One region of the Pseudomonas sp. 210_17 TE3656 genome, then DNA from elsewhere that is predicted to be linked to it. Evidence: riboswitches for the same ligand, from Rfam matches in the RefSeq annotation. Region 1 holds a riboswitch; the other holds the start of a gene.
What was found. Region 1 has a riboswitch for thiamine pyrophosphate ahead of ACVI9W_RS00650 (TenA family protein). Riboswitches for the same ligand answer to the same signal wherever they lie in the genome.

Region 1 (15,805 bases):
TCGCTGCTGGAGCATTTGTTGTACTCGCGAATGGCGTGGATGCGTTCGACCACGGTGCCGGGCGAGAGAATGCCGTCTTCGTAGTTCCAGCCGTTGGCCGAACCATCCGCCGCGGTCAGGTCCCATTTTGGCAGGTGGATATGCTGGCCGATCACATCGGTCGGCGTGCGCACCTGATAGTCATCCATCTCATAGAACGACGGAATCAGGTTGGTGTGCTGGTACATCACGCAGTCAAAGGTGTTCATGCGCATCACCAGCGGCTCTGGTGGGCGCTGCTTGTTGATCACCGGCCAGGCGTCTTCCCAGAGGGCAATGATGCGCGCCTGCGGGAAGTGGTAGCCGACCTTGTTGTAGACCGCGTCGAACTGGATGTTGGCGCCCTTGTAGATCCGTGGGCGGTCGGCGGTAAAGGTCGAGGAGCCGGTGAAGCTCATGCCATCCAGGCGCTCGCCGCTGTTGAATTCGCCGACGCCTGCGGCCAGGGTCAGGCGCTTGGCACGGTCATCCATGCACGGTTCGAAGAACGGCGCGCCGGCGGTAGGCGCCGCGCCATTGGTGCGGAAGTTGCGCGCCACGGTCTGGTTACCCGGCAATACCGCGTAGCTGGGGTGCTCAAGCTTGGAATGGAAGCTCATCGCGGCCTGTTCGACATCGGTGCCCTCTTCCGGCAGGAACACCGCTTTGGCCTTGGTGATCTGCTTGGTGAAGTCCAGTGCGGTGGTGGTCACGTCAGCTTCACCACCGGCCGAGATACCGTCCAGCGCATGGCGTGGCAAGCCGCCGTCCCAACCGCCGACCTGGGCCGGATCAAGGTTGGCCCACAGGGCTTTGCCGGTTTTTTTCAACTCTCGTGCCTTGTCCGGATCGAGCATATCCAGCGGCGGAGTCGGCGGACGTTGGCCAACCGTGCTTTCAATGCCCCCGATCCAGAACGGATAACCGGGGTTTTTCAGGGTGCCATCGAGGTTACGGTTGGCGTCGGTACGGTCAACCAATGCCACCGAACCGACCGCCCGAGGTGCAACATCAGGCTGGCCGGAATCGTCATCGCCTTCCTCCTCGTCGTCATCATCGTTTGCGGCGACCAGGGTTTCGGCCAGTTTTGGAATCACCGCAACTTTACCGGGCATCGGCGCCATGGCCTTGCCTGGCAGCGGCACAATTGCCGGAATCGGGGTGCCGGCGATGATTTCCCCGTCTGGCAAGGCGCGAGCGCCAGCGGCTGGTTTACCGCTACGCAGCGCATACGGCTCGGTGTGATAACCGTCCGCGCCCTGGTTTGAGACTTCAAGCCGGGTGCCCTCTTCGAACACGTCATGCACCCGCCACATGCTCCACATGCCCTGGGCGAAGTGCGGATAGAAGTGGCAGTGATAGATCGCATCGCCCGCTACGCGGTTGCGGTTGCCCGAGCCGCCGTTGGCGATTTCATAGGTGTAGCCCACGCCTGGGCCAATGCCCTGGGCATCGACATAGTCGGAGTTGTCGTCGTTGGGGTTGAACAGCCACTGGTGCCCATGCAGGTGGAAGATGTGCTGTTCATGACCATTATGGGTATTGCGGAATTTGACGAAGTCGCCGATGTAGCTGTGGTTGACGTTGGCAGGTTCTGCCGGGAACAGCGCCATGCTGGCCTTGACTCCGACCTGGTCGGCGCTCGGCGTCTGCCCTGGGCGAATATTCTCCAGGCCGACGTTGGCTGGCACATCTACCAGCATGGCCACGTCACCCACCGTGTGCGAGCTGAGGAAAAACTCTTCGTAGGCACACGACAGGCAGTCGTGCATCGGGCCCACGCCCAGGCGGTTGGCCACCACTTCAGCGCCCATGCCACCGGAACCGTAGTTGATCATGAACGAGTCGCGGGTCGGCTCCAGCACGTGCCCCATTACCGGGTCAGCCCAATAACCGGGGAACGCCTGGGTGGCGGCGGCCTCATCGGTGAACTGCGCGGCAAAGTCGCGGAACGGCTCCAGGCGGTTGGGTATCGCCGGGTTGCGCTTGCCGATGCTTTCCAGCGGGTAAGTCGAGGGCGGGAAACTGCCATCGGCATTCGGCCCCATGACCACCGCGTCGGTTTCGCTGTTGATGATCTCGTTGCCATCGACCATGGCAATGATCGGCGAACCGGCCTTGCCTTCGCGGATCCAGGGTTCGCGCTGTGGGTAGCGCGCCTGGTAATCGACGACCGGCTGACCGGTCGGTGCACGGCCAGTGGTGGCCAGGCGCATCTCTTCTTCGGTCAGGGTGTTGCGGTAGGTGCGGGCATATTTCGGCAGCACCACCACCTGGCCAAACAAGCCGTTGGCGACGTTGCCGGCACCGCCCTGGCCACCGAAGGTAGCACCCTGGCTGGTGGCAGCGAACGCACCTTCGCGTTCGGCGTACAAGGTGTAGCTGCGGGTGCCACCGGGAGCGATCAGGAAGTTGCCGTTACGGCCGGTGTTGGCGGCAATGTCGCCGATGCTGTTGACCGCCTGCATGCCATTGACCTGAAAACCGACATGGCGGTCGGTGACCTGGTCATCGACCACGAAACCGTGCTCGCCACCGGCTTCATTACCTTCGGCACCTTCGTTTTCCTCGGCTTCGTTCTCCTCGCCTTCGATTTCTTCTTCGTGATCGATACCGTGCTTGTTCGGGTTGGCCTGGTAGGCCAGCAGGTTCTGCAGGTTCACGGTAAGGCAGTCACCGGCCGCTACCCGCAGCACGATCGGCCGCGGCCGCTTGTCCGGGCGCAGGGTGACCTGGCCCGGCACTGCCGCGCCGCCGTTGTCCAGCGACACCTGATTAACGTCGACTACATCGCGGCGCAGGGCGAACATCATGCCGTTGGCATTTTGCGCACCGAGGCGGTTGAACATCAGTGGCTGATCGAGCGCCACCACGTTGGCCACCAGATTACGCTCGCAGCGCACGGCGGCTTCGCTGACGGTGTGCCAGCCAAAGGTGGCGGCGGTGATCAGCAGTGAAGTCAGGACTGAGCCTTTGATCGGAGTCATCATGGCGTGCCTCGGGTGGTGCAAGTGGACTCTGGAGAGGCTTTAGCAAGCCTCGTGCCATTGTTTTTTATTGTTGTTTTTCAGTCACTTAAACTACTGAATGAATCTCAATTGGGGGTTATCCCCCGCTATTCCCCACTATTCGGGGGTGCCTCTGTGGGTGGGTGGGTGGGAGCGGGCTTGCCCCGCGATGCGATGCGGCTGACAACCCGCAATCGCGGGGCAAGCCCGCTCCCACCGGGTCTTCCGAGCGTTCATAGCGGCGCATCCATGGCCAAGCCCTGCAAGCGCCGGTACTGACGCAGCACTTTGGGCACATAACGCTGGGTCTCGGCATAAGGCGGCACCACCCGACCACGGCGCATCACCGCATCAGGGCCGGCGTTATAGGCGGCCACGGCGAGAGTGATGTCGTTATCGAAGAGATTCAGCATGCGTTTGAGGTAGCGTGCCCCACCCTGCAGGTTCGAGGCCGGGTCCAGCGAGTTCTTCACCCCTAATTCCCGCGCGGTGTCAGGCATCAGTTGCATCAGCCCGACCGCGCCACTGGGCGAGCGCGCATTGGGGTTGTAGCGCGACTCGGCCTGGATCACCGCATGCAGCAGTGCCGCCGGCAAGTCGTTGGCCTCGGCCGCCGCAGCCACCAGCTCGGCATAGGGCATACCGGTGATCAGTTGCGCCTGGCCGCTGCCGGCCAGGCTTACCCCGGGTTCGCTGATCACCCTTTGATAAGTGCGGCCCGGTCGGTGAACGTTGGACAGCACGTAGCTGCCGTCGGTTTTGATGGAGATATACACATCGGCCTGGACCTGGTGGGTCCACGCCAGCCATACAAAGAGTCCTGCTGTGAGCCAGTGCATCGTCACGCCCTCCCCGTTGCGTTCCCCGAAAAGTGGGGGATATGCCCCGATTGCCGAGGCTTTTATCCACTGACGCAAGCACTGTGCCGCCTTGCCGACCCCGTGGCGCAAAGGCTTGGCGCAGACGCGCACGGCAATTGCATAAGCCCTTGCAGGCGCACTACGGAGGGCCTTGTCATGAACAAAAAAAAGTACTCGCAACAAGGGTTCACCCTGCTCGAACTGCTGGTGGTGTTGGTGGTACTGGGTCTGCTTGCCGGCATCGTTGCCCCCAAGTACTTCAGTCAGTTGGGACGTTCGGAGGCCAAGGTGGCCAGGGCGCAGATTGAAGGCTTGAGCAAGGCGCTGGACCTGTATCGCCTGGAAGTGGGGCATTACCCCAATTCCGAGCAAGGCCTGCAGGCGCTGGTCACCGCGCCCAGCGACGAGAGCCGCTGGTCTGGCCCTTACCTGCAGAAAAAAGTCCCTCAGGACCCTTGGGGGCGTAACTACATCTACCGCCAACCCGGTGAAAACGGCGAGTACGACCTGCTCTCCATGGGCAAGGACGGCCAGCCTGGCGGCGACGGCGAGAACGCCGAGATCACCAGCTGGCAGTAAGCGGAGGATCGACACATGCGCTACGAGCTCAAGGCATTGGGCAAATCCGGCGTGGTCCTGCTCACGCTGGACGCCCAGGACGCCGGCCAGGCCCGCCTGCAGGCCGAGCAACAAGGCTTGCGGGTGGTCAGCGTGCGTAACTGCGAGCACTTTGCGAAGTTGCGATGGCGGCGCGCAGAAACCTTCGACCTGGTGCTGTTCAGCCAGGAGCTGACCACCCTGCTCAATGCCGGCCTGCCGCTGATTGATGCGCTGGAAAGCCTGGCGGAAAAAGAGTCGGCGCCACAGGCGCGCAAGACCCTCGGCGAGTTGGTGCGCCTGCTCTATGAAGGCAAATCCTTCTCCCAGGCTTTGGGGCAATTACCCAGCGTGTTCCCGGCGCTGTATATCGCCCTGGTGCAGTCGAGCGAGAAGACCGGCGCGCTGGGGGATGCCCTGGGGCGCTACGTCGCTTATCGCAAGCGCATGGACGAAGTGCGGCAGAAGATCGTCAGCGCCTCGATCTATCCATTGCTGCTGTTGCTGGTCGGCGGTGGCGTGGTGCTGTTTCTGCTCGGCTATGTGGTGCCGCGCTTCAGCCTGGTGTTCGAAGGCCTGGGCACCGAACTGCCGTGGCTGTCGCGTTGGCTGATGCAGGCCGGGATGTTTCTGCATGCCCACCAGGCCACACTGGGCCTGGGCTTTCTCGGCTCGATGGCGGGTTTGTTTGTACTGCGCCGTGATCCCCGGGTACGGCGCTGGCTGAACCGCCAGATGGAGCGCCTGCCTGCCCTGCACCGGCGTCTGGTGATGTATGAGCTGGCGCGTTTCTACCGCTCGCTGGGGATCCTGCTGCAAGGCGGCATCCCGATTCTCACCGCCATGGAAATGGCCCGCGGCCTGCTCGGCGTCGCTGCCAAGCAACGCCTGGAACATGCCTGTGAGCGGGTCCGTGAAGGCTTGTCATTGTCGGCGGCGCTGGAGGCTGGGCAACTGGTGACGCCGGTGTCCCTGCGCTTGCTGCGGGCCGGCGAGCAATCGGGCAATCTCGGGCAGATGATGGAGCGCAGCGCCGACTTCTACGACGAAGAAATCAGCCGCTGGATCGAGTGGTTCGTGCGTCTGTTCGAGCCGTTGTTGATGACCTTCATCGGCCTGTTGATCGGTTTGATCGTGATCCTGATGTACATGCCGATCTTTGAGTTGGCTTCCAGCATTCACTAGGCTCTGTCTGAAAAAAGGTGTCGCAGACACCGCATGACACAAGCCAGTGAGACCATCGCGCCATAACTTTTTGCGAGCTTGTCGAAGCGTGTCACAAGTCGGCGGTTCTCTTTCAGCCAACCGAACATACGTATCGTCCAGCAATGGCTGCGCGTAGCTTATATCGCTGGCTTGACCGCCAGAAAGGAGAAAGCGCAATGGCACGCCGTTGGCGTCGCAGAGCATATGAATCTTGGTGGTGAGGCCACCGCGACTGCGGCCTAGAGCGTGATCGGCGGGTTCATCAAGGCCCCTTTTTTACCTGCACCTGATGAAGCGCGGCTAGCACGAACAGCCGTTGAATCGATCATCCAGGTCTGCAGGTCAATGAGCCCTTGATCATTGAGCTTGAGATGTAATCGCTTGAGCATCTGATCAAATGTTCCCTGGTTTCGCCAAACTCGGAATCGGTGATAAACCGTCCGCCAAGGCCCAAAACACTCGAGCATGTCTCGCCAAGCAGCGCCTGAGCGCAACAACCACGGCACGCCATCAAGCATCAGGCGATCACTTGGTCGTGGTCTGCCTCTGGTGTGGGTTGGGGTGAAGAGGTCCGCGACCACATCCCATGCTTCATCCGAAAGTTCGTAGCACTTAGCCGTCACAGGATTCCTTTCCATAGATGGCTGAAAACCTTACAAAATCTCAGCGTTCGCGGCTCGGGAGTTGGGTTTCTCCGAATTTCGTACAGAGCCTAGGCTCTGTACGAAATGTGTCCGCACTCACCCATACTGCGTTGAAACGAGGCTCGGAATGCTCGTGTACTCCAGTACACTGTGCTTCCTCCTCCGTTTCGCCTTGTCTGGCCTTCGCGCAAATACATTTCATACAGACCCTAGCTTCACTATATATAAATATAACTGATCACGAAATGTTAAATATAACTGGTCACAGGCGGCAATCCATACAGATCTAACCAACGCTCGTCATTTCTGGAAAAGCAGAACGCGCCAATATGGTGGCCAGGTTGGGATTCCAAAGCATTTAGTTCTTCAAGGGTAATGCCTTTTCCATCGCTACCACGAAGGTCATGAACATGAATCTCGCGTTGGCGCAGGTTTGTCCGCAACGCTCGATAATCTTCTGATGCCCCGTTCAGATTGTTGTAAAAGTCTACATCCCTTTTTGACACGAGTCTCTTGAGGCGGTCCTGAGATTTTGTTTGTCTGAAGGCGGTGGTGTCTTCGCGCAAGAACTCACCAGCGCGGAGTCTCGGATCACGTCGGTAATCCACCTGCCCTGAAGCGGTTTTATAGCTGCTCCAGTTGTCGCCAAATTCGCGCCCATGACCGCCTGAATAGAGATGGATTGGGCTTGCACTGTTTCTTCTCGCGATCCTGATCATGGGTTCTGCAATGTCTGGAGCGAAGACTTCCGTGTCCGCACCCCAAAGGGTTCTGGGGTTAGCTCCCGGTAGCGCCTCGTCAAACCAATCGGGTGCTCTTGAGTAATTTAGTTTTTGTACTTGTACTGAAAGTGGTTGGTAGCCGAATTTTCCCAGCCCCTTCGGATGAGATTTTATTTTTGCCGGACGTGGCGCACGGACGTTGAATGCGGTTCGTCCGGTCATAGAGCGGCTCGCCATACCAGTCGTTGCGCGTCCAGCGATGGCGAAGCCAGCGGCAGCGCTGGTGACACCAAGTCCAATTCCAACATAAGATAAGGTCTTCGCAAGCTCTGGATCACTGTCCTCGATAATCAGAGAAGCAATTTCGAATGCCGACGAAACTACCGCAAGCCCAGTAACCGCCACTGCCAATCCTAAGGATGTTCCACCCGTAAACGGAGCAGTCATCAGTCCTACGGCTGCAAGGGCGTAACGAAACTCCTTGGTTTCAAGCAGCGTTCCTGACGCCTTGCGAGAGTACTGTGCAACACGCTGATTGCCACTAGGGTCGTGATAGTTGATCGGGTCTCCTGCGCAATAGGCATATGCTGCCGGACCGCCAGCGCCGAATGGGCTCCAGTCGTCTGGGCTCTGGAAGGACAAGAATTCAGGGTTGTAGAGCCTTTTATTACCCAGTAAGTAAACTTCATTGGGAAGCAGCGGCTCGCCCTTGTACCCCAGCCAATCGGGGGAATCCGCTTGGAAAGCACGATAGCCATAGGGTGAATAGACATGATAGTTGATAGACTGATCACTACTGATGCTCGCAAACACAGTACCTGCTGCATCGCGTAGCTCGAAACTGGATGAGAAGTACTTGCCATCATTCCACATCTCTTGCAGATAGCAGCTCGGGCTGTCATTGAGTAGCACCAGATCCCTACGTGCAGTCCCCAATGCATGCTGCGAGGAGCGGGCATAAACCTTGCCGTTCCGGTAATGAAATTGGTACCCTGCGTGATAGTGGTTCATATAGTGGAAGTAGACGCCGCGAAGCCGTCTCAGATCGTCGTAACCATATGTATACTTACTGCTTGAATGGTCATCCGGGAAAGGACTCGAGTAGTCAGGTTGACCATTGCTGTAATAACGAGAATTACGTGCTTTCCAGCGACCTTGATCATCGCTGTCGATAATATTACTTAGTTTTCTGTAGTCAGTCACGATCGAATGCTGGCGTAAAAGCCCGGGCTTGTCGGCAACATATTCTCGTTCATAATTCAGCTTCACAAGGCTGTAGCCTTTCCCCCAGTCTTTCCCAGTGCAGTGGTTTTCGGTTACATTGCCAAGGAGGTCATATTTGAATGTTTCCTTTACAATGTTCTGGCCGTGAAAAAGGTAACCTTTGTTTTCTCCAGTCCATTGGGTCAGTCGCCCGTGTTCGTCGTAAGTGTATGCGTCTGCTGAGTGCTCTTTTTCGTCAACTGTCAATACGCTTTTACCGAGTCTCCCATCCGCTAGCAATGTCCGGCTTAGAACATGAGTCGGTATGCCAGGGCAAGTGAAGGTGCGTGAAAGTTCGTTACCGGAAAGGTCGTAAGTATAAGCTACAGTCATGCAGCGTTTTTGCTTCAGGTCTTCGATTATTTCCTGGTGCAGTAACCCATCGTCCCGGTAGGAGAGCGACGCTCGGCATGCCTCACTGCATTGAATGATGAGTCTCCCAAACGCATCATAGGTATAATTGGTCACGTGCCCAACTATATCTGTCGTCTGCAGTGCCTGCTGACGTAGGCTATAGAGCGTTTGGGTAGTCAGCGAATCGGTGATACTACTGTCGAAGCTCAGACTCACTGGGCAGATCTCGGTTAGCGTCTGCTTGTCGCTATCCCAGTTGGAGGAGCACCCCTTAATTACCCCATCTATGTCCTGAAGGGGTATGGAGTTCTCATAATTGAACGATCCCATAACACCGTTAACCGTTCGAGTTTTTATGCGGCCTAAATCATCAATGGTCTGTGATCCTAAGATCAGGGGAGCGGCCTCGCTGCCCTTTGTTGCTATTGTCGCTTGGAGTGCTACAGGTGTGGGGATTGTCGAGGAGTAGACATTGCTGATAACGACGCCGTTTTCATCCTGCCGCAAGAGTCGGTCGTGCTCATCATATTCAAACGTATTGCTGAACGATTCAGAGCCAACCTGCTTTTGGATTTCAGCCAATAGGCCTGTGTGGGTATGACGATAGGTAGCAGAGGTCAGTTCGATCAGGTTGTTTTTTTGACCGGTACTGGTTCGGGTTGCGATAGTGCGGCCTTCGAGGTTGAATATAGACTCAATTTGCAGGACTCCCTTAGTATCAGTCGTCAGGCCTGATTCAATCTTCAATGTGCGAGTGGTATTGTCCCATTTCTTTTGGAGCTTGAAGGTTCCATGAATCACGTTGTGATAGTCATCGCCGTAGATGTATTCAACTAATTTGCTGTCTATCACATTGCCGGCGCCATCTTTGAGCATCTTGGTTGAGGTATGGCCTGAGCCATCTGCGCTAAAAGTGCATGTCGTTCTATGCTCATTGATCCTGTTATCATCGGCATCATAGTCGAATGCGCAGACGCAGGATTGGTGCCCCAACGAATCGTAGTCGGCCGAGTTTATCAGCAGCCACTTCTCGCTCTTACCTTTTATCCAGGATTCGCGTATTCGGCCTTGCGCATCCAGGGTGACCCGGGTTGCATCTGCTGAGTTGCTGCTTTGTATCTGGTACTGCAGTTGACCGGTCGAGAGAGGTGTCAGTGCCTGCGTTGTTTCACTGGTGGGGGCTCCCGTTAGGGAGCGCTTCTCGGTGGTAAGCATACCGTTTTTATTATAAAACCACTGAGTCTGTTTACCCCCGCTTTCAAGCCGGTGGAAAACCTTTCCTGTCAGTTCCGAACGTGTGATGCTTGAGGTGTAAGTAGTGCCATCGTAGCTACTGACGCTAACCTTGCTTGTAACTCTTCGCGGGTGAGCTGTATCCCAGCTATAGCTTGGGCTTTTTATGATTTGCGTAGAGGTTATTTTAGTCCCTTCTTCATTGAGTGAATAGGACGTGTTTTCTATGATCCAGCCGAAGCTTGGTTGCTCTGATTAGTTTCGTAAGAAAGTGATTCGACGTGCATTGAATGCGCAGCCCAAGGCTTCTTCAGCCGGAAGCCGACTCCATTTTGCTTGCTCTGCATTTCAAGACACTTATCAAGGTTTGAAATCATGTTGGTAAATGTGGACTTTTCTTCTGCGTCTTCAGCGGCGTTCACTTGCAGTTTCAAACTGTCAGCAAAAGGTTTGGCCCATTGCTTGGCGATGTCCAGTTGCAGACTCGAAATATCCACACGCTCGAAGTTGGGGTCTATGATGGTCAGCTTTTTAAATGGGACCAAGGTATGTGTTCTGTTTACATGGGGGTGCGCAATAGGTGTTAACTTTGTATAACCATAAAAGGTGAGGCTCCGAGGGTGCAATGTATCTCCATGACGAAAGTACACGATTTCCGACTCTGGGTGCGATGAAAAACCCGCACTACTTCCTGGATAATCCAAGTCCACCGGCAGTTGGAACGCGGATTTGGCGTAGTCCGTACCTGCGTGTGTCAGTGTGACCGTGGTATGAGCCACCTTGTACCAAGTGAGTCCGCTGTTGCCGAATATTAGACATCCCCAACCCACTGGGTTGGCGTGGTCTAGCGTGGCTTGCAGCCACTGCCCTGGCCAGTTTTCCTTGGTTATCGTATAGACGCGTTCTGATTCTTCAGAAACGTTGAAGACATCATAATCATTGTAGTATGTCCACTCAGTAACCACGCCTGCTTCATCGCGCTTTACTAGGTTTCCGTAGCAGTCAAAATGCCAAACTGCTGTTTCTGCTTCGCCATTGTTAATTGTTCGGGTTGATGTCAGCTGTGTGCGCTGGTCTGCCGCAACGAAGCTAATGTCGTGCGTGGTGTGAACGATATTGCCATTTGCATTGAATGTTGATGATTTGAGCCAGTCGCGTTCGAAGTTGTAGGTGTATAGTCCAGTTTGGCGCTTAAAACCATTTCCATTCTTGTCGGTTAAGGTGCCTTGGGTACAAGTGACTGTTGTCCTGCTGGTGTTGTTGTCGGTGTTCTTTGTGTAGGCATAGGTTGCAACGAAATTATCGCCATCGGCGTCGTCGTGAAGATGTAGTTGATAGCTGGCAATTTTTTCATTTTTGTATGTGAACGAAGCGGTGTCTGTGAATACGCATGCTTTTTCGTTGCCGTATGCCCTCTCCATCTCAAGCTTTGAAAGGTTGCCGGCACCGATGCTCAGTCGATAAGTCAATCTATCGGCTTCAATCCCATCACCGCTCAGCAGCAACTCTATAGTGTCTTCTGCATTGGTTGCGACGAGTGTCATTGCCTCGTCGGTACCCGGAAACACTTGTAGCCCACTCAATTTTGAATCTTGCCATTGGACGGTGAGCAGGTCGCCCAGTGAGTCGCTAATTCGAGTCAAGCGCGCGGCAGAGCATTTATCGTCCCAAGTGAACTCTACGAATTTTCCGGAGGGTGCAATTACCTTGCTGAGCAGGACATTACCCCAGTGTCCATCCTTCTTCGGTGCTAGCTCATAGACATGAATTGCACCATTTTTCAAGGTGATATGGATAAAGTTTTCGTTTGTTTCCGTCATCTCCGTGACATCATTATTGACATTGTCAACGACTGCATTGAGGAAGCGGCTGGCATCTATCAAATAATTGTCGCCCCGTGTGAATCCATTCAGGTCGAGGTCGCAACTGACAGATTGTCCATTGGTAAACGGCACGCCATAGAGGCGAAGATAGGTTGTTGAGGCTCCTAGTCCTCCCCAATAAAGACTCCATCTACCATGGCCAAACAGATTCAGGTTTGGGTCTATCAGGTCTGCTGATAGTTCCAGTGTGAATAAGGGGCCTTGTGCATCGTCTAGAAAACCTGCCAAAGGAAGGTGGAAATGGCCTTTGCCTGAGCATTCATTAATGGATACGCAATCAAATCCGCCGAAGTCTTCGCTCATTTTTTTTCCTTGATGTGCCGTTTTTGGGGAAACCCTTTCTTTACTTAATGATGTCTTCGTGCGTGATTGTTTAATGCTTTTCGAAGGCGAGTACAACTGACAAAATTGTCAGTTGTCTACGAAGTGGGAATGTGTTCCGTGACGCGCTGCGTGATTCCAGTGTGGTGTTTCAGAAATACCACTGAAAATCTTGTCTAGGGTCTGTATGGAATGTATCTGCGCGAAGCCTAGGCTCTGCCTGAAATTCGGAGAAACCCAACTCCCGAGCCGCGAACGCTGAGATTTTGTAAGGTTTTCAGCCATCTATGGAAAGGAAACCTGTGACGGCTAAGTGCTACGAACTTTCGGATGAAGCATGGGATGTGGTCGCGGACCTCTTCACCCCAACCCACACCAGAGGCAGACCGCGATCAAGTGATCGTCTGATGCTTGATGGCGTACCGTGGTTGTTGCGCTCAGGCGCTGCTTGGCGGGACATGCCCGAGTGTTTTGGGCCTTGGCGGACGGTTTATCACCGATTCCGAGTTTGGCGAAACCAGGGAACATTTGATCAGATGCTCAAGCGATTACATCTCAAGCTCAATGATCAAGGGCTCATTGACCTGCAGACCTGGATGATCGATTCAACGGCTGTTCGTGCTACCCGCGCTTCATCAGGTGCAGGTAAAAAAGGGGCCCTGATGAACCCGCCGATCACGCTCTAGGCCGCAGTCGCGGTGGGTTCACCACCAAGATTCATATGCTCTGCGACGCCAACGGCGTGCCATTGCGCTTTCTCCTTTCTGGCGGTCAAGCCAGCGATATAAGCTACGCGCAGCCATTGCTGGACGATACGTATGTTCGGTTGGCTGAAAGAGAACCGCCGACTTGTGACACGCTTCGACAAGCTCGCAAAAAGTTATGGCGCGATGGTCTCACTGGCTTGTGTCATGCGGTGTCTGCGACACCTTTCTTCAGACAGAGCCTAGCAGCCAACGTGACAATCCTGCCCGCTTGCTGTATAGATTCGGCCACCAAGGGGAGCCCGGCAACGGGCTGAGAAACCGCTGACAGCTACAGCGCGGTGACCCTTCGAACCTGATCCGGATCATGCCGGCGAAGGGATGGGGATTGCCAACCTGCCTTTTTGCCGGTCTCACTGCGAGGCCGCCCATGTCAGCTTTACCCGGTCTCGCTGTCGCCAGCTTTGAGGACAGCCCAATGACCGAACGCTTCACCGATACCCTTCGCCGCCAGAGCGAGCCGAGCTGGACGCAATCGATCGAGCACCGTTTCGTCAACGAACTGCTCGACGGCACCCTCGACGATGCGGTGCTGGTCAATTACCTGATCCAGGACCACCGCTTCATTGACGCCTTCCTGACCTTGCTCGGCGCGGCCATCGCCACTGCCGACACCTTCGAGGCGCGCATCCGCCTGGGGCGCTTCACCGGGGTGATTTCGGGTGAGGAGAACACCTACTTCCTGCGCGCCTTCGAGGCACTCGGGGTCACTGAGGCGCAACGCCTTGAGGCACCCGATTCGGTGCCGACCGCGGGTTTCAAGGCGATCATGCGCGAGGCGGCGGCCACCCGTTCCTATGCCGCGGCCCTGGCTGTGCTGAACGTTGCCGAAGGCATGTATCTGGACTGGGCCCTGCGCGCGCCAAAGCAGCTGCCTCCACGTTTCGAACATGCTGAGTGGATCACCCTGCACGACAATCCGGACTTCCAGAGCTTCGTGGCGTTTCTGCGTGCGGAACTGGACCGGGTGGGGCCGGCGCAAGCGCAGATCAGTACCGATTTCTTCCTGCGCGGCGTTGCGCTGGAGCACGCCTTTTTCGACGCTGCTTACGATATCAAGGGATAAGCCATGGACATCTTTGACCGCCTGAAACAGGCCGCCGCTGCCGACTGGAACAGTTACGTCGACCACGACTTCGTCCGTCAGATGGGCGCGGGCACCCTCACCCAGCCGGCGTTTCGCAAGTACCTGGTGCAGGATTATCTGTTCCTGATTCAGTTCGCCCGTTCGTGGGCGCTGGCCGCCTACAAGAGCCGCACGTTGGACGATATCCGCGCGGCGCAGGCAGGGTTGGCGGCGATTCTCGATGAGACCGAGCTGCATGTGCGCCTGTGCCAGCGTTGGGGGTTGGCGCCTGAGGACCTGGCCGCGACGCCTGAGCATCAGGCGACGGTTGCCTATACGCGCTTTGTGCTGGACTGCGGGGCGGCCGGGGATCTGCTGGATCTGCATGTGGCGTTGGCGCCCTGTGTGATCGGGTATGCCGAAATTGGGCGTAACCTGACGCCGCAAGGGGTCGATGCGCTGGGGGATCATCCGTATCGGGACTGGATTGCCGAGTATGCCGGGGCTGGGTATCAGGGTGTTGCTACGGCAGCGCGGGCGCATCTGGATGATCTGGCCGCCCGGACGATGACTGAGCGGCGGTTTGCTGAGCTGGTCAAGGTGTTTGCTCAGGCTTCGCGGCTGGAAGCGGATTTTTGGCAGATGGGGTTGGATGCGGCTTAAATTTTAAGAAATGTGGGCTTGCCCCGCTATGAAACCGTCACTAGCACTGTGCTTTTATACATACTAGTTTGCCCGAATGATAATTGACCGCCGTACCACCCTTACGGCGGTTTACTTTGGCAAACTCCTGTACAAGCCGAAACGTCCTAACCCATCACTTGTTCAATATGAGCTATGGGCAAGTCGCCTTAGGTCTTAGTTACGAAACCACATACTAGCGCCAAACCAAATCATCAATATAATATTCATCATGCCTACTTGCTTCAAACTCGACTCTATTGATCCCGCGCCCGGAAGGAGCGGTAAATTGAAACGGTATTGTTAGTGGCGAATTCGGAAGCACTCTACTATCAACAAGATCGCGGCCATCATAATATTTAACTACTACTCCGGCAAAATCATTCCCCTTGAGGATCGCAGAGAAGAACCTGATATGCCCACCAAACGTCAGATCAACCCTTGAGCTAGTCACAATCAACAAACCCTTAATATCTCTGTACTCATGTATAGAATTGCGAAGCCCTGGGGACGAGGCGTCTGTAATTACCTCTACAGTGACGCCGGAAGGAAATCTTACGGGACGTCCAAGCTCAAACGTCTGCAAAGGGACACTTTCCCAATTCTCACTACCTGAAACAAGGCGATGAATTTTAAACGTGAGCGCTAACACGGGAAATACTTGCGCCAAGTTTTCGTTTGCTGCGCCATCGAACGCAACCCTGACCTCAACTGTCAGTTCACTCAAATCCTTGAGCTTTTCCAGCTCTGTGCGCAGCAATACTACGCTCAGTCCGGCGCCGACCTGGGACTCATTGACCTGTATAGCTTTCGCCGGATAGAACATGTGGCTTATACCACTCTCCAGCATCCCGCTGACCTTGATCCAGTAGCGCTGCCCTGCGGCAATCAATGGCCAGGGCTGGACGTTGACCATGGCGTTGCTTTGAAAGGTGTAAAAATCGAGCGTGCCGCCGCTGGCCTGGGGCACCACCGGCGCAGGCAAATGCTCCTGGCCGAGTACGCTTACCGATAGCTCCAATAAAGCGGACGGTACGCCTGGTCTGCCCCCGCGGCCAACGAAATAGCGCACACTGATCCGCTTGCCCTGGCTGGCTGCCACCACCGCGACCGGGATGAGGAAATTGACAAAACCGCTAAGGCTGCCGTTCTGTGGGGCGGTTTCGTATGCATTCGGGTTGCCTT
Region 2 (15,805 bases), 2.0 Mb from region 1:
GTTGCCGGCGATCGTGCCGGGGGACCACAGGTAATGGGCGTCAGACAACAGGCGCACGCCGGAAAGGTCCAGTTCGCCGCTGCCTGCCAGCGCCTCGCTCCAGCGTCGCGGCATGTCGGCAATGGCTTCGGAGGCGCCGGTCAGTGCGCCATGCAGGGCATACTTGGCGCCGCCATGAATGATTCCCTGCGATTTGAGGGTCTGCTCGCCACCGAGGCTGGCGCGTTCCACCACGACCGTCGAGTAACCCAGGCGGCGCAGACGGGCATTGAGCCAGAGGCCTGCGACCCCTGCGCCGACGATCAGTACGTCGGTGGAAATAACGGATGGCATGCATGCACCTCACAAGCTTGGACAGAAGCCCAGTATACAGCCTGTGAGACGGATCAATGCCCGGCGGTTTTCGAGAAGACCTGGATAACCACCACGCCGCCGACAATCATGGCCATGCCGAGCATCGCCGGGACGTCCAGTTTCTGCCCGTAAATCACCAGCGCGGCGATGCTGATCAAGACAATCCCCAGCCCCGACCAGATGGCATACGCGATACCGACCGGAATGCTGCGCACCACCAGGGTCAGCATCCAGAACGCCACGGCGTAGCCACAGATCATCAGCAGCAACGGCAGCGGGGTGCTCAGACCCTTGACGGCCTTCATCGAGGCGGTGGCGATGACTTCGGCGCAGATGGCGATAGCCAGGTAGGTGTAGGCATTCATGTCGGTGTTCCTCTGTTCTGGCTGGGCATTTTAGAGCAAGCCTGGATGGGGTAAAGTCATTACCTATCTTTTCTGGAGATAGGTTGCATGGCTGAACAGTGGAATCTGGAGCAACTGCGGCTGTTTGTCGGCGTTGCCGAGCAACGCTCGTTTTCGGCGGTGGCCCGCACCCAGCGCAAGGCGCAGTCGGCGGTGAGCAATGCCATTGCCCTGCTCGAGGCGGACCTGGGTGTCACCCTGTTCGAGCGTAGCAGTGGCCGTCAGCCGCGCTTGACCGAGGCCGGCGCGGCGCTGCTGGAGGATGCGCGTGAGTTGTTGCGTCAGTGCGAGCGCCTGGACGGTCGGGCGCTGGCGCTGATGCGCGGCCAGGAGGCGCAGTTGCGGGTCGCCCAGGATGAAGCCATGCCTTATCAGCCGGTCATCGACAGTCTCGACGAACTGGCCCAGCAGTTCCCCATGCTGGAAGTGCAACTGGCCAGCGGTGCCCAGGGTGACGTGGCGCGCAAGCTGGTCGAGCGCCGTGCTGACCTGGGCTTGCTGTTTCGTCATGAGCGCATGCCGTCAGCGTTGGAGCGCCGCGCCTTGGGGAATGTGGAGATGGTCACCGTCTGCGCCGTCAATCATCCCTTGGCGCAACTGGGGCAGGTCAATCGCCAACAGCTGGCACGCCATCGCCAGTTGTTGATTGCCCCGCAGGAAAGCGGTTATCCCGGCGGCGAGCCAATCAGCCCGCAGATCTGGCGTGCCGACAGCTTCTACGCCATGGCCGAGTTGTTGATGCGCGGCTTGGGCTGGGCCTGGTTGCCCCGGCATGTAGTGCAGTACCCGACTTACCATGCGCAGATGGTCGAGCTGCGTAGCGAATGGACACCGCCGGCACTGGTGGTAGAGCTGGTGTGGCGGCGTGACGAGCCACTGGGGCCTGCGGCACAGTGGTTGGCCGAGCGCTTCGCAGTGCACTTGCGAGCGATTGGCTAGTACACTTCGGCGCCATGAACAGAACACTCTATACCCTGCTGTTTCACCTGGGCCTGCCGCTGGTTGCGCTGCGCCTGTTCCTGCGCTCGCGCAAGGCGCCAGCCTACGCCAAGCGCATCGGCGAACGCTTCGCCATGAACCTGCCCGCCATGCGCAAGGGCGGTATCTGGGTACATGCGGTGTCGGTGGGCGAAAGCATCGCCGCGGCGCCGATGATTCGTGCCCTGTTGCAGGCTTATCCACAGCTGCCGATTACGATTACCTGCATGACCCCGACCGGCTCCGAGCGGGTGCGGGCGATGTTTGCCGATGAGCCGCGCATTCAGCATTGCTACCTGCCCTATGACCTGCCGTGGGCGGCCGGGCGCTTTCTCGATCATGTCCAGCCGAAGCTGGCGGTGATCATGGAAACCGAGTTGTGGCCCAACCATATTCATCAGTGCGCCAAGCGCGGTATCGCCGTGGCGCTGGCCAATGCGCGCTTGTCCGAGCGGTCGGCGCGTGGCTATGCACGCTTTGCCGGGCTGACCCGGCCGATGCTGGCCGAGATGAGCCTGATCGCGGTGCAGACCGAGGCCGAAGCTGAGCGCTTTCGCCAGCTGGGGGCGCGGGCTGAATGTGTTCAGGTCACCGGTTCGATCAAGTTCGACCTGCGTATCGATGAGCAGCTATTGCCGCGCGCTCGGGCCTTGCGTGAGCAGTGGCAGGCCGCTCAGCGCCCGGTGTGGATTGCCGCCAGCACCCATGAGGGCGAGGACGAAGTGATTCTCGCCGCGCACCACCAGTTGCTGGAGCACCATGCCGATGCCTTGCTGATCCTGGTGCCACGGCATCCGGAGCGCTTCAACAGCGTATTTGAGTTGTGCGCGGCACAGTTCCCGACTGTGCGCCGCTCCAGTGCCGCTGCGGTGGCCGCGGATACCGCAGTGCTGCTCGGCGACACCATGGGCGAACTGCTGTTTCTTTATGCCCTGGCGGATATCGCCTTTGTCGGCGGCAGCCTGGTGCCCAATGGCGGGCATAACCTGCTGGAGCCAGCGGCTCTGTCATTGCCGGTGATTAGCGGCCCGCACCTGTTCAACTTCCTGGAGATCGCGGCGATGCTGCGCAACGCTGGCGCATTGCAGGAGGTGGATGATGCCCAGGGGCTGGCGGCTGAGATCCGGCGGCTGATCGAGTTGCCGCAGGATGCGCGGCGCATGGGCGAAGCGGGGCGGGCGGTGATGAAGGCCAACCAGGGCGCGTTGCAGCGCTTGCTGGATGGCTTGGGGCGATTGCTCTGACGCTAATCGCGGGGCAAGCCCGCTCCCACAGAGGTTACCTGTGGGAGCGGGCTTGCCCCGCGATGCTGTTTAAGGCCGGGCGTCGAAGTTAGCCTTGGCCAATGCCGCCAGATCAGGTGGCAGGAAGTCTTTGTCCGGGTTGTAGTCCGGCTTCAGATAGCGGCTCAGGTCGGTCAGGTCCTGCGGGCTCAAGGTGCCCGCCGCCTGCTTCAGGCGCAGGTTGTCGAGGATGTAGTCGTAGCGGGTGTTGTTGTAGTCACGCACCGAGGTGTACAGCTGGCGCTGGGCATCGAGCACGTCGACGATGTTGCGGGTACCGACCTGGTAACCGATCTCGGTGGCTTCCAGAGCGCTCTGGTTGGAGATGATCGACTGCTTGCGTGCCTGCACCTGCTCCACGTCGGTATTGACCGCACGGTGCAGGTTGCGGGTGTTTTCCACCACCTGGCGCCGCAGGCTTTCACGCTGCTGCTCGCTCTGGCTCAGGCGCTGGTAGGCCTCGCGCACTTGCGAGCTGGTCAGGCCGCCGCTGTAGATCGGAATATTCAACTGCAGGCCAACGCTGGTCTGTTCGACGTCGCCGCTGATGGGCCCGCCGAGGTTGGGGTTGGTGAAACCAAGGTTGTCGTTGTCGCCTTTCTGGTACTGCGCTACCGCATCCAGGGTTGGCGCGTGCCCGGCCTTGCGCTGGCGCAGGGTTTCTTCGGCGGCGGTGACGGCGTAGTTGGTCGCTTGCAGGTTGAGGTTCTGCTTACCGGCGGTTTCGACCCAGGACGTGGCGTCATTCGGTACCGGGACCTGCACCGGCAGGGTGTGGCGGATGCCCTGGATCGCGTCGTAGTTGCGGTTGGTCAGGGTGATCAGTGCTTCGAACGCGTCATCGACCTGGCGTTGCGCGACGATCCGGTTGGCCCGGGCCGTGTCGTAACTGGCCTGGGATTGCAGGACGTCGGTCTTGTCCGAAAGGCCGACATCGAAGCGTTCATTGGACTGATCCAGCTGACGCTTGAAAGCGGCTTCTTCCGCTTTGGTCGACGCCAGGTTGTCCTGGGCGCGCAGCACCGCGAAATAGTTCTCGGCAGTTTGCAGGATCAGGTTCTGTTCAGTGGCCGACAACTCCAGCGCCGCCTGTTCATTGACCGCTTCGGCAGCCTGCAACTGGAACCAGCGATCAGCACGGAACACCGGTTGGGCCAGGGTTGCCGACCAGGAATTACCGCTGCGGTTGGAGGTAGTCGATGGTTCATCGAGCTTGGTCCGGGTGCTCTGCATCTCGGCGCCGGCCGAGAGATTTGGCAGCAGGCCGGCACGGGCCTGGGGTACCACCTCCTTTTGCGCGCCATAGTTGGCACGGGCTGCCGCGAGGTCGGCGTTGTTATCCACAGCCTCCTGGTAGACGCTGACCAGATCGGTTTTCGCTGACAAGGGCGCGTCTGCTGCCCAGGCCATTCCGTTGATAGCACAAGACACGGCAAGGGCCAGTGAAAGTTTGCGCAGCATAGGGCGATCCTTGAACGATTGAGTCTTTCTGAACCGGTGAGTGTAGATGCGCGGGCACTTTGCAACAATCTGCCAATTACACCATTTATCGTCACCGTGGTTGTACTGTTGGCTTTGCAGTGGCGTCCAGTCTAGACTGGGCGCGTTCTTGTCGGGGTGCCTTGCGTTGAGGCTGAGATCGGATAATCCGGATCCCGTTGAACCTGATCAGGTTAGCGCCTGCGTAGGGAACAAGATTTCTCGCTTTCCCGGCGAGTCTCTTGTGTCAGGTCCGGGAATGTCGAGCCAGCCGTAAGTCGCTGCAGGCATCCCCGCACATCTGGCACAGCACCGCTCCTGGTGCGTCCGTGCCTTTCAGGTTCTCCCCGACATTCCACTGCTAGGAAGCCGTCTGGAGAGCCTGTGATGAGTAAACAAGAAAAATACCTGACCAATCTGAGTGAGTCGGCCCAGGTCGATCAGCAGTCCGTACAGCCGTTCACCCGTTCGCGCAAAATCTATGTCGAAGGCTCGCGTCCGGACATCCGCGTACCGATGCGTGAAATCAGCCTGGACGACACCCCGACCGATTTCGGCGGTGAAGCCAACGCGCCGGTGCTGGTCTACGACACTTCCGGCCCCTACACCGATCCCAATGTCGTCATCGACGTGCGCAAAGGCCTGAGCGATGTGCGTTCGGCCTGGATTGACGCCCGTGGTGACACCGAGCGCCTGCCTGGGTTGTCGTCGGACTTTGGCCAGCAGCGTCTGGCGGATGCCGAGCTGACCAAACTGCGTTTTGCCCATGTGCGCAATCCGCGCCGGGCCAAGGCCGGTGCCAACGTCAGCCAGATGCACTACGCGCGCCAGGGCATCATCACCGCCGAGATGGAATACGTCGCCATCCGCGAGAACATGAAGCTGCAGGAAGCCCGCGCCGCCGGCCTGCTCGACCAGCAGCACCCGGGCCACAGTTTCGGTGCCAGCATCCCCAAGGAAATCACCGCCGAGTTCGTCCGTGAGGAGATCGCCCGTGGTCGCGCGATCATTCCGGCGAACATCAACCACGTCGAACTGGAGCCGATGATCATCGGCCGCAACTTCCTGGTGAAGATCAACGGCAACATCGGTAACAGTGCGCTGGGCTCTTCGATCGAAGAAGAAGTGGCCAAGCTGACCTGGGGTATCCGTTGGGGTTCGGACACGGTCATGGACCTGTCCACCGGCAAGCACATCCACGAAACCCGTGAGTGGATCATCCGCAACTCGCCTGTGCCGATCGGTACCGTGCCAATCTACCAGGCCCTGGAAAAGGTCAATGGCGTCGCCGAAGACCTGACCTGGGAGCTGTTCCGCGACACCCTGATCGAGCAAGCCGAGCAGGGCGTGGACTACTTCACCATTCACGCCGGCGTGCTGTTGCGTTATGTGCCGCTGACCGCCAAGCGCGTTACCGGTATCGTCAGCCGTGGCGGTTCGATTATGGCCAAGTGGTGCCTGGCGCATCACAAAGAGAACTTCCTCTACACCCATTTCGACGAAATCTGCGAAATCATGAAGGCCTACGACGTCAGCTTCTCGCTGGGCGACGGCCTGCGTCCGGGCTCGATTGCCGATGCCAACGATGCGGCGCAATTCGGCGAGCTGGAGACCCTTGGCGAACTGACCAAGATCGCCTGGAAACACGATGTCCAGTGCATGATCGAGGGTCCTGGCCACGTGCCGATGCAGTTGATCAAGGAGAACATGGACAAGCAGCTGGAATGCTGCGACGAAGCACCGTTCTACACCCTCGGCCCGCTGACTACCGACATTGCCCCGGGTTACGACCACATCACCTCGGGTATCGGCGCGGCGATGATCGGCTGGTTCGGTTGCGCCATGCTCTGCTACGTGACGCCCAAGGAGCATTTGGGCCTGCCGAACAAGGATGACGTCAAGACCGGGATCATCACCTACAAGATCGCCGCCCACGCTGCCGACCTTGCCAAAGGACACCCGGGCGCGCAGATCCGTGACAATGCCTTGTCCAAGGCGCGCTTCGAGTTCCGTTGGGAAGACCAGTTCAACCTTGGCCTGGATCCGGACACCGCGCGTTCGTTCCATGACGAGACCCTGCCCAAGGATTCGGCCAAGGTCGCGCACTTCTGCTCGATGTGCGGGCCGAAGTTCTGCTCGATGAAAATTACCCAGGAAGTGCGTGAGTACGCCGCCAACCAGCGCATTGATGCGGTGGATGTGGCGGTCGAGGACGGCATGCGCGAGCAGGCCGAGCGGTTCCGCCAGGAAGGCAGCCAGTTGTACAAGAAGGTCTGATCGGCCTGTTCAGGCGGTGTGCCGTGCACACCGCATCGCCGGCAAGGCCGGCTCCCACAGGGGGACTGCATACAGACTCTTGTGGGAGCTGGCCTTGCCAGCGATAGGGCCCGAACAACAACAATTTTCTCCCTGTCGAGATCACCCTTGTGAGCACACCCAGCCAGTTTTCCCCCGATCACCCGGTGACCACCGGGCAACGCGTCCTCAGCGGTCGTGACCTCTGTTCCCTATGGTTTTCCCTGGGCATCGGTCTGATGGTCCTGCAGACCGGCGCCTTGCTCGGCCCCGGCCTGGGCCTGGCCAACGCCGTGCTGGCGATCATCATCGGTACCAGCGTGGGGGTCTTGCTGCTGGCGGCCGTTGGCGTCATCGGCAGCGATACCGGCCTGTCGTCCATGGCAGCCTTGCGGCGCAGTCTCGGTCGCGAAGGCGCCCGGCTGCCAGCGCTGCTCAACCTGCTGCAGCTGATTGGCTGGGGCTCGTTCGAAATCATTGTCATGCGTGATGCCGCCAGTCTGCTCGGTGCCCGCGCCTTCGGCGAAGGCAGTGCGCTGACCAGCCCCTTGCTGTGGACCTTGTGCTTCGGCGCCCTGGCAACCCTGCTGGCGGTCAGCGGGCCGCTGACCTTCGTGCGCAAGATCCTGCGCAAATGGGGCATCTGGCTGTTGCTCGGGGCCTGCCTGTGGCTGACCTGGAACCTGTTTACCAAGGCCGATCTCGCCGCCCTGTGGGCGCGTGCCGGTGATGGCTCGATGTCGCTGGCGGTGGGTATCGACATCGCCATTGCTATGCCGTTGTCGTGGCTGCCGTTGATTGCCGACTATTCCCGCTTCAGCCGCCATGGCAGCCGGGTGTTTTTCGGTACGGCGCTGGGGTATTTTGTCGGCAACGTGTGGATGATGAGTCTGGGTGTGGCCTATACCCTGGCCTTCGCGCCGGCGGGCGAGGTCAATACCTTGCTGTTGGCGCTGGCCGGTGCCGGTATCGGTATTCCATTGCTGCTGATTCTGCTCGATGAATCGGAAAAGGCCTTCGCCGATATCCATTCGGCGGCGGTATCAACCGGCCTGCTGATTCGCTTGAAAGTCGAGCATCTGGCATTGGCCATTGGTGTGCTGTGCACCTTGATCGCCTGCTTCGCGCCGCTGGCGCAGTACCAGAACTTCCTGCTGCTGATCGGCTCGGTGTTCGCCCCGCTGTTCGGCGTGGTGCTGGTCGATCATTTCGTCGTACGTCGCCGTCGCAGTGACGCCAGTCCGGTCCAGAGCCTGCACTGGCGCGCTCTGGTCGCCTGGGCCTGCGGCGTCGCCACCTACCATCTGCTGGCGCATTACGCTGCCGATCTCGGCTCGACCCTGCCGGCGTTGCTGCTGGCAGGGTGCGTGTACTGGGCGGCAGCGCCGTCGGTCAGCCGCGACCGGGAAACAACTCCGGCTTGATCACACCGTTCAGGCGCGGGTAGGGGATCTTCAGTTCGATGTGGCCCATGGAATACGGGGCGATGGCATACACTTCGTACTTGAGCACTACCGCGCCGTAGGTCAGGGCGATATGCGGGGTCTGGCGGAACGGCCAGGTTTTGACGAACTCGGCATCCTTGTCCATGCCGGTGCTGATCAGCCAGGCCCTGTGGGCTTCCTCGGCGGTCTTCCAGAACGTCGCTTCCTGGCCCGGCACCAGCATGTCCTGCAGGGTCAGGACCTTGTCCTGCTGACGCGAGTAGTTGATGAAACCACGCCCCGGCATGCCATGGGCGCCGCCGGTGTCCAGATAACTGGACAGTTCGATGATCACCAGTCCGTCATGCTGCTCGCGTACCTTGGCTTGCAGGTAGCTGCTGTTGCGGGTCTCGGCGGTGGCCATGAACTGGTCTTCGTAGGCCTTGAGCGAAGCGGGCAGGGCGCTGTGCTGGTTGTCCTGGGTCATTTGCAGCAAACGTTTTTCGACGATTGCGTCCAGTTTCGGGTTGGCCGGGAAGTGAATGGTGTCGATATTGACCAGCGGGCAATCGGCCGTGTTGCAACCGGGCTTGATGTGCTCCCAGCGGTCGCGCTTGACCTCCAGTGGCGTGCGCATGTTGGGCTGGAACAGGCTTTGACAAGCGCCCAGGACCAAGGCCAGCACGGCCACGGTAGTTAGTTTCACAAGCGTCATGATGATCCTTGTAAGGCAAAGGTGATCGGGCTTGGACCGTCGGCAAGGCCTTCAGTTCGCCACTAAGCTGAATATCAGCAGGCTGCCTATCCTCGCAGCCCGGCCTACAAGTTGAAAGGGGTGAAACGTGGCGGTGCGCAGGTTAGGATGGCGCGATGCAGTACACGAGGTTATGAGGATTTCCATGTCAGACACGCTGAAACCTGTGCCCACGGACGTCGAGATCGTCGAAAGGGTCAACTGCTTCAAGGGCTTCTACCAGCTTGATCGGGTTCGTTTGCGCCACGAGCTGTTCGCCGGGGGCATGGGGCGTGAGATCAGCCGTGAGCTGTTCGTTCGCCATGATGCCGTCTGTGTGCTGCCCTACGATCCTGTGCGGGATGAAGTGGTGCTGATCGAGCAGTTTCGCGTTGGCGCAATGGCCAAGGTCGCCAGCCCATGGTTGATTGAACTGGTCGCTGGTCTGATCGATAAAGATGAAGCGCCGGAAGAAGTTGCACACCGCGAAGCGCAGGAGGAAGCTGGGCTTGTGTTCAAAGCGCTGTGGCCGATGACCCGGTATTTCCCGTCACCTGGCGGCAGCGATGAGTTTGTTCACTTGTATCTGGGCCAGTGCAGCAGCGTTGGGGCGGGCGGCCTGCACGGGCTGGAGGAAGAGGGTGAAGACATTCGCGTCAAGGTCTGGGCGTTCGAGGATGCCTTGCAGGCCGTGCGCGATGGGCTGATTGCCAATGCGGCATGCATTATTGCCCTGCAATGGCTGGCCTTGAATCGAGATGAAGTCAGGGGGCTATGGTCGTGAATCTGTTGCGCGAACGCTACCGGGTCGATCTGGTCGGGTTGCAGGCTGCCTGCGAGGCCAACTATGCGCGTTTGATGCGCTTGTTGCCGGACATGCGCAGCACCATGAGTTCGCGCCGGATCGGTATGACCCAGGGTGACCAGATGCTCGGTGTGCTGGTTCTCGATGTGGTCCTCGCCTGTCCCTACACCACCACCCTGCGCGTGCGCCAGGAGCACAGCCTGCCATGGCTGCCGGTGCCACAGCTGGAAGTGCAGGTGTATCACGATGCACGCATGGCCGAAGTGGTCAGCGCCGAGCACGCCCGGCGTTTTCGCAGCATCTATCCTTACCCGAATGCGGCGATGCACCAGCCTGACGAAAAAGCCCAGCTCAATCTGTTCCTCGGTGAGTGGCTCAGTCACTGTCTGGCCTGTGGCCATGAGTTGGCTGCAGTTCGCTGAAATGTGACGGCGGTCGTTTTCGCGTATTTGCTCAAGCGCTGCTTGCCGCCATAATCGCGCTGAATCCTTTCAAGGAGTCGGCCCTTGCCGCAACAATCGATCCCGCATAGCGATGCACCCTTGTACCTAGTGCAACTGACTGACAGCCATCTGTTTGCCGACGGGCAGGGCACGCTGCTGGGCATGAACACCCGCGACAGCCTGCAGCGAGTGGTCGAACGAGTGCGTGAAGAACAGCCGCAGATCGATCTGCTGCTGGCAACTGGCGATTTGTCTCAGGATGGCAGCGAAGCCTCCTACGAATACTTTCGTGATTTGACGGCAGGCCTCGGGGCCCCGGCCCGCTGGCTCGCGGGTAACCATGACGAGCCTGTGCCGATGGAGCGCGTGGCGCAGGGCAGTGATCTGCTCAAGCCGCTGGTCGATATCGGTAACTGGCGCATCCTGATGCTTAATTCAGCGGTGCCGGGATCGGTGCCGGGCGTGCTCGATGAGCGCCAGTTGGCGATGCTCGAGCAGTCCCTGAAAGAAGCGCCCGAGCGTCATCATCTGATCTGTTTCCACCACCAGCCGGTACCCATCGGTTGCGCCTGGATGGCACCGATCGGCCTGCGCAATGCCGACGCACTGTTTGCCCTGCTGAACGGTTATCCACAGGTGCGGGCCTTGCTGTGGGGGCATGTACACCAGGAATGGGATGAGCGGCGTGACGGTCTACGGCTATTGGCCTCACCCTCCACCTGCATTCAGTTCGAGCCGGGCAGTGAGGATTTCAAGGTCGGTGAGCAGGCCCCCGGCTACCGCTGGTTGCGCTTGCATGGCGATGGCTCGATCGACACCGGAGTCTCGCGGGTAACCGGCTTCGCGTTCACGGTCGACTACGAAGGCGACGGCTATTAAGTGTTGCTGAATGGGTGAAACTGCTCCATCTGCCTTTGAACAGGCTAAAATGCGCGCTTTCCTGCCTGGCACCGTCAGGCGATTGAAGTGCACCGGGGGCGGCATGTCGGGTTCGATTCTCTATATACACGGGTTCAACAGCGCGCCCTCGTCCAAGAAAGCCTGCCAATTGATTGCAGTGATGGAGCAGATCGGCCTGGGCGAACGCCTGCGGGTGCCAGCGCTGCACCATCACCCGCGCCAGGCCATGGCCCAGCTAGAGGCCGCGATTGCCGAGCTCGAAGCGCCATTACTGGTCGGCAGCTCGCTCGGCGGCTACTATGCCACCCACCTGGCCGAGCGCCACGGGCTAAAAGCATTGCTGATCAACCCGGCGGTCAACCCGCACCGGCGTTTCGATGGCTTTCTGGGCACTCAGCAGAACCACTACACCGGTGAGTCCTGGGAGCTGACCCTCGATCATGTGCAGGCCCTGGCCGAGCTCGAGGTGGCGCCGCCTACGGATGCCGGGCGCTATCAGGTCTGGCTGCAAACCGCCGATGAAACCCTGGACTACCGCCAGGCCGAACAGTTCTACCGGGCCTGCGCACTGCGCATCCAGGCCGGTGGCGATCACAGCTTTCAGGGCTTCGCCGAGCGCCTGCCAGCCTTGTTGAGCTTTGCTGGCATTGCGCCACAGCAGTATCAAACGCTCGATTTTTCTGTATTTTGATGACTTATTTTCACCCACGACTGACGACGAGTACCCATGGCCATTCCCAGCGCTAGTGCCTATAACGCAGACGCCATCGAAGTCCTCTCGGGCCTTGACCCGGTGCGCAAACGCCCGGGCATGTACACCGACACCAGCCGGCCGAACCACCTGGCCCAGGAAGTCATCGACAACAGTGTCGACGAAGCCCTGGCCGGGCACGCCAAGTCGGTGCAGGTGATCCTGCACGCCGACCATTCGCTGGAAGTGTCCGATGACGGTCGCGGCATGCCCGTGGACATCCACCCGGAAGAGGGGGTTTCCGGGGTCGAACTGATCCTCACCAAGCTGCACGCCGGCGGCAAGTTCTCCAACAAGAACTACCAGTTCTCTGGTGGTCTGCACGGCGTGGGTATTTCCGTGGTCAACGCCTTGTCCAGCCAGGTGCGGGTCAAGGTCAAGCGCGATGGCAACGAGTACCAGATGACCTTCGCCGACGGCTACAAGGCCACCGAGCTGGAAGTCGTCGGTACAGTTGGCAAGCGCAACACCGGCACCAGCGTGTATTTCGCGCCGGACCCGAAGTATTTCGATTCACCGAAGTTTTCCATCAGCCGCCTCAAGCACGTGCTCAAGGCCAAAGCGGTCTTGTGCCCGGGCCTGCTGGTCAGCTTCGAAGACAAGGCCAGCGGCGAAAAAGTCGAATGGCACTATGAAGACGGTCTGCGTTCCTACCTGGTCGACTCGGTCAGCGAGTTCCTGCGCCTGCCCGACGAGCCGTTCTGCGGCAGCCTGGCCGGCAACAAGGAGGCCGTCGACTGGGCCCTGCTGTGGTTGCCCGAAGGCGGCGACAGCGTCCAGGAAAGCTACGTCAACCTGATTCCTACGGCTCAGGGCGGCACGCACGTCAACGGCCTGCGCCAGGGCCTGCTCGATGCCATGCGCGAGTTCTGCGAGTTCCGCAATCTGTTGCCACGCGGGGTCAAGCTGGCACCTGAAGACGTCTGGGAGCGCATCACCTTCGTGCTCTCGATGAAAATGCAGGAACCGCAGTTCTCCGGGCAGACCAAAGAGCGCTTGTCGTCCCGCGAAGCGGCGGCGTTCGTCTCTGGCGTGGTCAAGGATGCGTTCAGCCTGTGGCTCAACGCCCACCCAGAATTGGGTATGCAACTGGCTGAACTGGCGATCAACAACGCCGGGCGCCGTCTCAAGGCCAGCAAGAAGGTCGAGCGCAAGCGTGTCACCCAGGGGCCGGCATTGCCGGGCAAACTGGCTGACTGCGCAGGGCAGGATCCGATGCGTGCCGAGCTGTTCCTGGTCGAGGGTGACTCGGCAGGCGGTTCGGCCAAGCAGGCGCGCGACAAGGAGTTTCAGGCGATCCTGCCGCTGCGCGGCAAGATCCTCAATACCTGGGAGGTCGACGGCGGTGAAGTCCTGGCCAGCCAGGAGGTGCACAACATCGCCGTGGCGATCGGCGTCGATCCTGGCGCTGCCGACATGAGCCAGCTGCGCTACGGCAAGATCTGCATCCTCGCCGACGCCGACTCCGACGGTCTGCACATTGCCACCTTGCTTTGCGCACTGTTCGTCCAGCATTTCCGTCCGCTGGTCGAGGCCGGTCACGTCTACGTGGCCATGCCGCCGCTGTACCGCATCGACCTGGGCAAGGAAATCTACTACGCCCTCGATGAAGCCGAGCGTGATGGCATCCTCGATCGCCTGGTCGCCGAGAAGAAGCGCGGCAAGCCGCAGGTCACGCGATTCAAAGGCCTGGGTGAAATGAACCCGCCGCAGCTGCGTGAAACCACCATGGATCCGAACACCCGCCGTCTGGTCCAGTTGACTCTGGACGATCTGGACGGCACCCGCGAAATCATGGACATGCTGCTGGCCAAAAAGCGTGCCGGTGACCGCAAGAACTGGCTGGAGTCCAAAGGCAACCTGGCCGAGGTCCTGGCTTGATTCGTTCACTCCTGGCAGCAGTGCTTGGCGTTTTTGCCCTGTCATTGCAGGCCGCGCCGTGGCCGGAATTGAAGTTTGTCGCCGAGTACCCGGTCGAGGGCATGCGCGGCGGCAACCTGTCGGGCCTGGCGCTGTGCAAGGGTGAGCTATGGACGGTGTCAGACCGCGATGACGAGCTGATTTACCGGCTCAATACCCAGGCGCCGGTATGGCAGGCCGAATCGGTGCCGGTGGCGGCGCCGCCGGTGCCGGAAAGCGGCTTGCCCTGGGGGATTCGTTCGCGGACCTGGGCAGTCGGCAAGGTTCGTGGCGGCGATCTGGATTTCGAAGGCATCAGTTGTGATGCCGCCGGCAACCGCTACCTGGTCAGCGAGGCCCATGCTGGCGTGTTGCAGGTGCCGGTCGACGGCGAGCCGAACTGGCTGAAGATCGACCCGAGCATGGTGCGTCAGGCGCGGGCCAGCGGCATGCTCCTGCATTTCAACGCCCTGTTCGAGGGCCTGGCGGTGAGTCCGGCCGGTGATCGCATCTGGCTGGCGGCCGAGCGCGAGCGCCGCGGGCTGTTGCTGATCAATCGCCAGCAGACCATCTGGAATTGCGGCAATGGCTGTGTGCTGCTCAGTGAGGCCGGGGTCGAAATGCAGCCGCCGCAGATGCCCGGCGCGCGCGCGCTACCACGGGATTTTGCTGACCTGGCACTGTTCAACGACAAGCTGTTCACCCTGGAACGCAACGCCCATCGTATCTGTCGGCGCGACACGGCGAGCGCCAAGGTCGAGCGCTGCTGGTCGTACGCTGAAGGTGGCTTGACCGAGCCGCGTCTGTACGCCCAGCCATTTGGCCTGGCCGAGGCGCTGGTGATCGATGCTGAAGGCGCCTGGATCGGCTTGGACAACAATGGTGCAACCCGCAACGACGGCGAGTCGCGGCCGGTTGTCTGGCGTTTTGCCGCTCCAGCTGGCGGCTGGAGCAGTAAATCGTGAGTCAGCCTCCAGGCAAGCGTGCTGGCAGAGTACTGCTGGTCCTGGCCTGGGCGGCCGGATTGTTCCTGGCCACACGCTTTTTCGGTGATTGGGAGCAGCGTCAGGCCAACCCCAATGCACAGGTCCGCTCCCAGCACGGCGAAGGTTTTATCGAGGTGCAGCTGGCAGGTAACGGCCAGGGCCACTTTGTCGCCGATGGTCAGATCAATGGCCAGGCAGTACATTTTCTCCTCGATACCGGTGCCACCGACGTGGCAATTCCCGAACGGCTGGCCGCAACCCTTGATCTTGAGCGTGGTGCCCCGGTGATGCTGAGTACCGCCAATGGCCGGACCCAGGGCTATCGCACCCGCCTTGGCACGCTGCAACTGGGTGACATTCTGCTGCGCGAGGTGCGCGCCCTGGTGGTCCCAGGGCTGGATGGCGACCAGGTACTACTGGGCATGAGTGCCCTGAAACAACTCGAATTTACCCAGCGTGGTGGCACCTTGCTGCTGCGCCAGAACCTGAAATGATGAGGCCCGCATGAGCGACTCCCTTGATCTCAGCCTCGATGGCGTAGAGCGCCGGTCACTGGCTGACTTCACCGAACAGGCCTACCTCAACTACTCCATGTACGTGATCATGGACCGCGCCTTGCCGCATATCGGCGACGGCCTGAAGCCGGTGCAGCGACGTATCGTCTATGCCATGAGTGAACTGGGCCTGGACGCCGACTCCAAGCACAAGAAGTCGGCGCGTACAGTGGGTGACGTACTCGGCAAGTTCCACCCCCACGGCGACTCGGCGTGCTATGAAGCCATGGTGCTGATGGCCCAGCCGTTCAGCTACCGCTACACCCTGGTCGATGGCCAGGGCAACTGGGGTGCGCCGGACGATCCGAAATCGTTCGCCGCCATGCGTTATACCGAGGCGCGCCTGTCGCGCTACTCCGAAGTGCTGCTCAGCGAGCTGGGCCAAGGCACCGCCGACTGGGTACCGAACTTCGACGGTACCCTGGATGAACCTGCGGTACTGCCGGCACGTTTGCCGAATATCCTGCTCAACGGCACCACCGGTATCGCCGTGGGCATGGCCACCGACGTGCCGCCG

Region 2: it holds a riboswitch for thiamine pyrophosphate, as region 1 does, so the genes downstream of both, thiC (phosphomethylpyrimidine synthase ThiC) here and ACVI9W_RS00650 (TenA family protein) in region 1, are expected to answer to the same signal.

Annotation. Positions count from the first base shown of each region.
Region 1 covers NZ_JBTRBC010000001.1:114,527-130,331, forward strand. Annotated here, with positions in the region: gene mnxG (manganese-oxidizing multicopper oxidase MnxG) at 1-3,008, opposite strand, end outside; gene ACVI9W_RS00615 (lytic transglycosylase domain-containing protein) at 3,260-3,865, opposite strand; gene gspG (type II secretion system major pseudopilin GspG) at 4,043-4,465, shown strand; gene ACVI9W_RS00625 (type II secretion system F family protein) at 4,481-5,668, shown strand; partial or broken gene ACVI9W_RS00630 (IS5 family transposase) at 5,665-6,327, opposite strand; gene ACVI9W_RS00635 (RHS repeat-associated core domain-containing protein) at 6,582-9,887, opposite strand; gene ACVI9W_RS00640 (hypothetical protein) at 10,130-12,091, opposite strand; partial or broken gene ACVI9W_RS00645 (IS5 family transposase) at 12,397-13,059, shown strand; TPP riboswitch at 13,098-13,212, shown strand; gene ACVI9W_RS00650 (TenA family protein) at 13,292-13,939, shown strand; gene ACVI9W_RS00655 (TenA family protein) at 13,943-14,602, shown strand; gene ACVI9W_RS00660 (hypothetical protein) at 14,817-15,805, opposite strand, start outside.
Region 2 covers NZ_JBTRBC010000001.1:2,098,357-2,114,161, reverse strand. Annotated here, with positions in the region: gene ACVI9W_RS10015 (NAD(P)/FAD-dependent oxidoreductase) at 1-333, opposite strand, end outside; gene ACVI9W_RS10010 (DMT family transporter) at 387-719, opposite strand; gene ACVI9W_RS10005 (LysR family transcriptional regulator) at 807-1,697, shown strand; gene waaA (lipid IV(A) 3-deoxy-D-manno-octulosonic acid transferase) at 1,712-2,980, shown strand; gene ACVI9W_RS09995 (TolC family outer membrane protein) at 3,050-4,480, opposite strand; TPP riboswitch at 4,623-4,727, shown strand; gene thiC (phosphomethylpyrimidine synthase ThiC) at 4,886-6,775, shown strand; gene cytX (putative hydroxymethylpyrimidine transporter CytX) at 6,925-8,217, shown strand; gene ACVI9W_RS09980 (RsiV family protein) at 8,186-8,932, opposite strand; gene ACVI9W_RS09975 (NUDIX domain-containing protein) at 9,117-9,734, shown strand; gene ACVI9W_RS09970 (DUF1249 domain-containing protein) at 9,725-10,177, shown strand; gene cpdA (3',5'-cyclic-AMP phosphodiesterase) at 10,262-11,077, shown strand; gene ACVI9W_RS09960 (YqiA/YcfP family alpha/beta fold hydrolase) at 11,181-11,789, shown strand; gene parE (DNA topoisomerase IV subunit B) at 11,826-13,730, shown strand; gene ACVI9W_RS09950 (esterase-like activity of phytase family protein) at 13,727-14,713, shown strand; gene ACVI9W_RS09945 (retropepsin-like aspartic protease family protein) at 14,710-15,228, shown strand; gene parC (DNA topoisomerase IV subunit A) at 15,239-15,805, shown strand, end outside.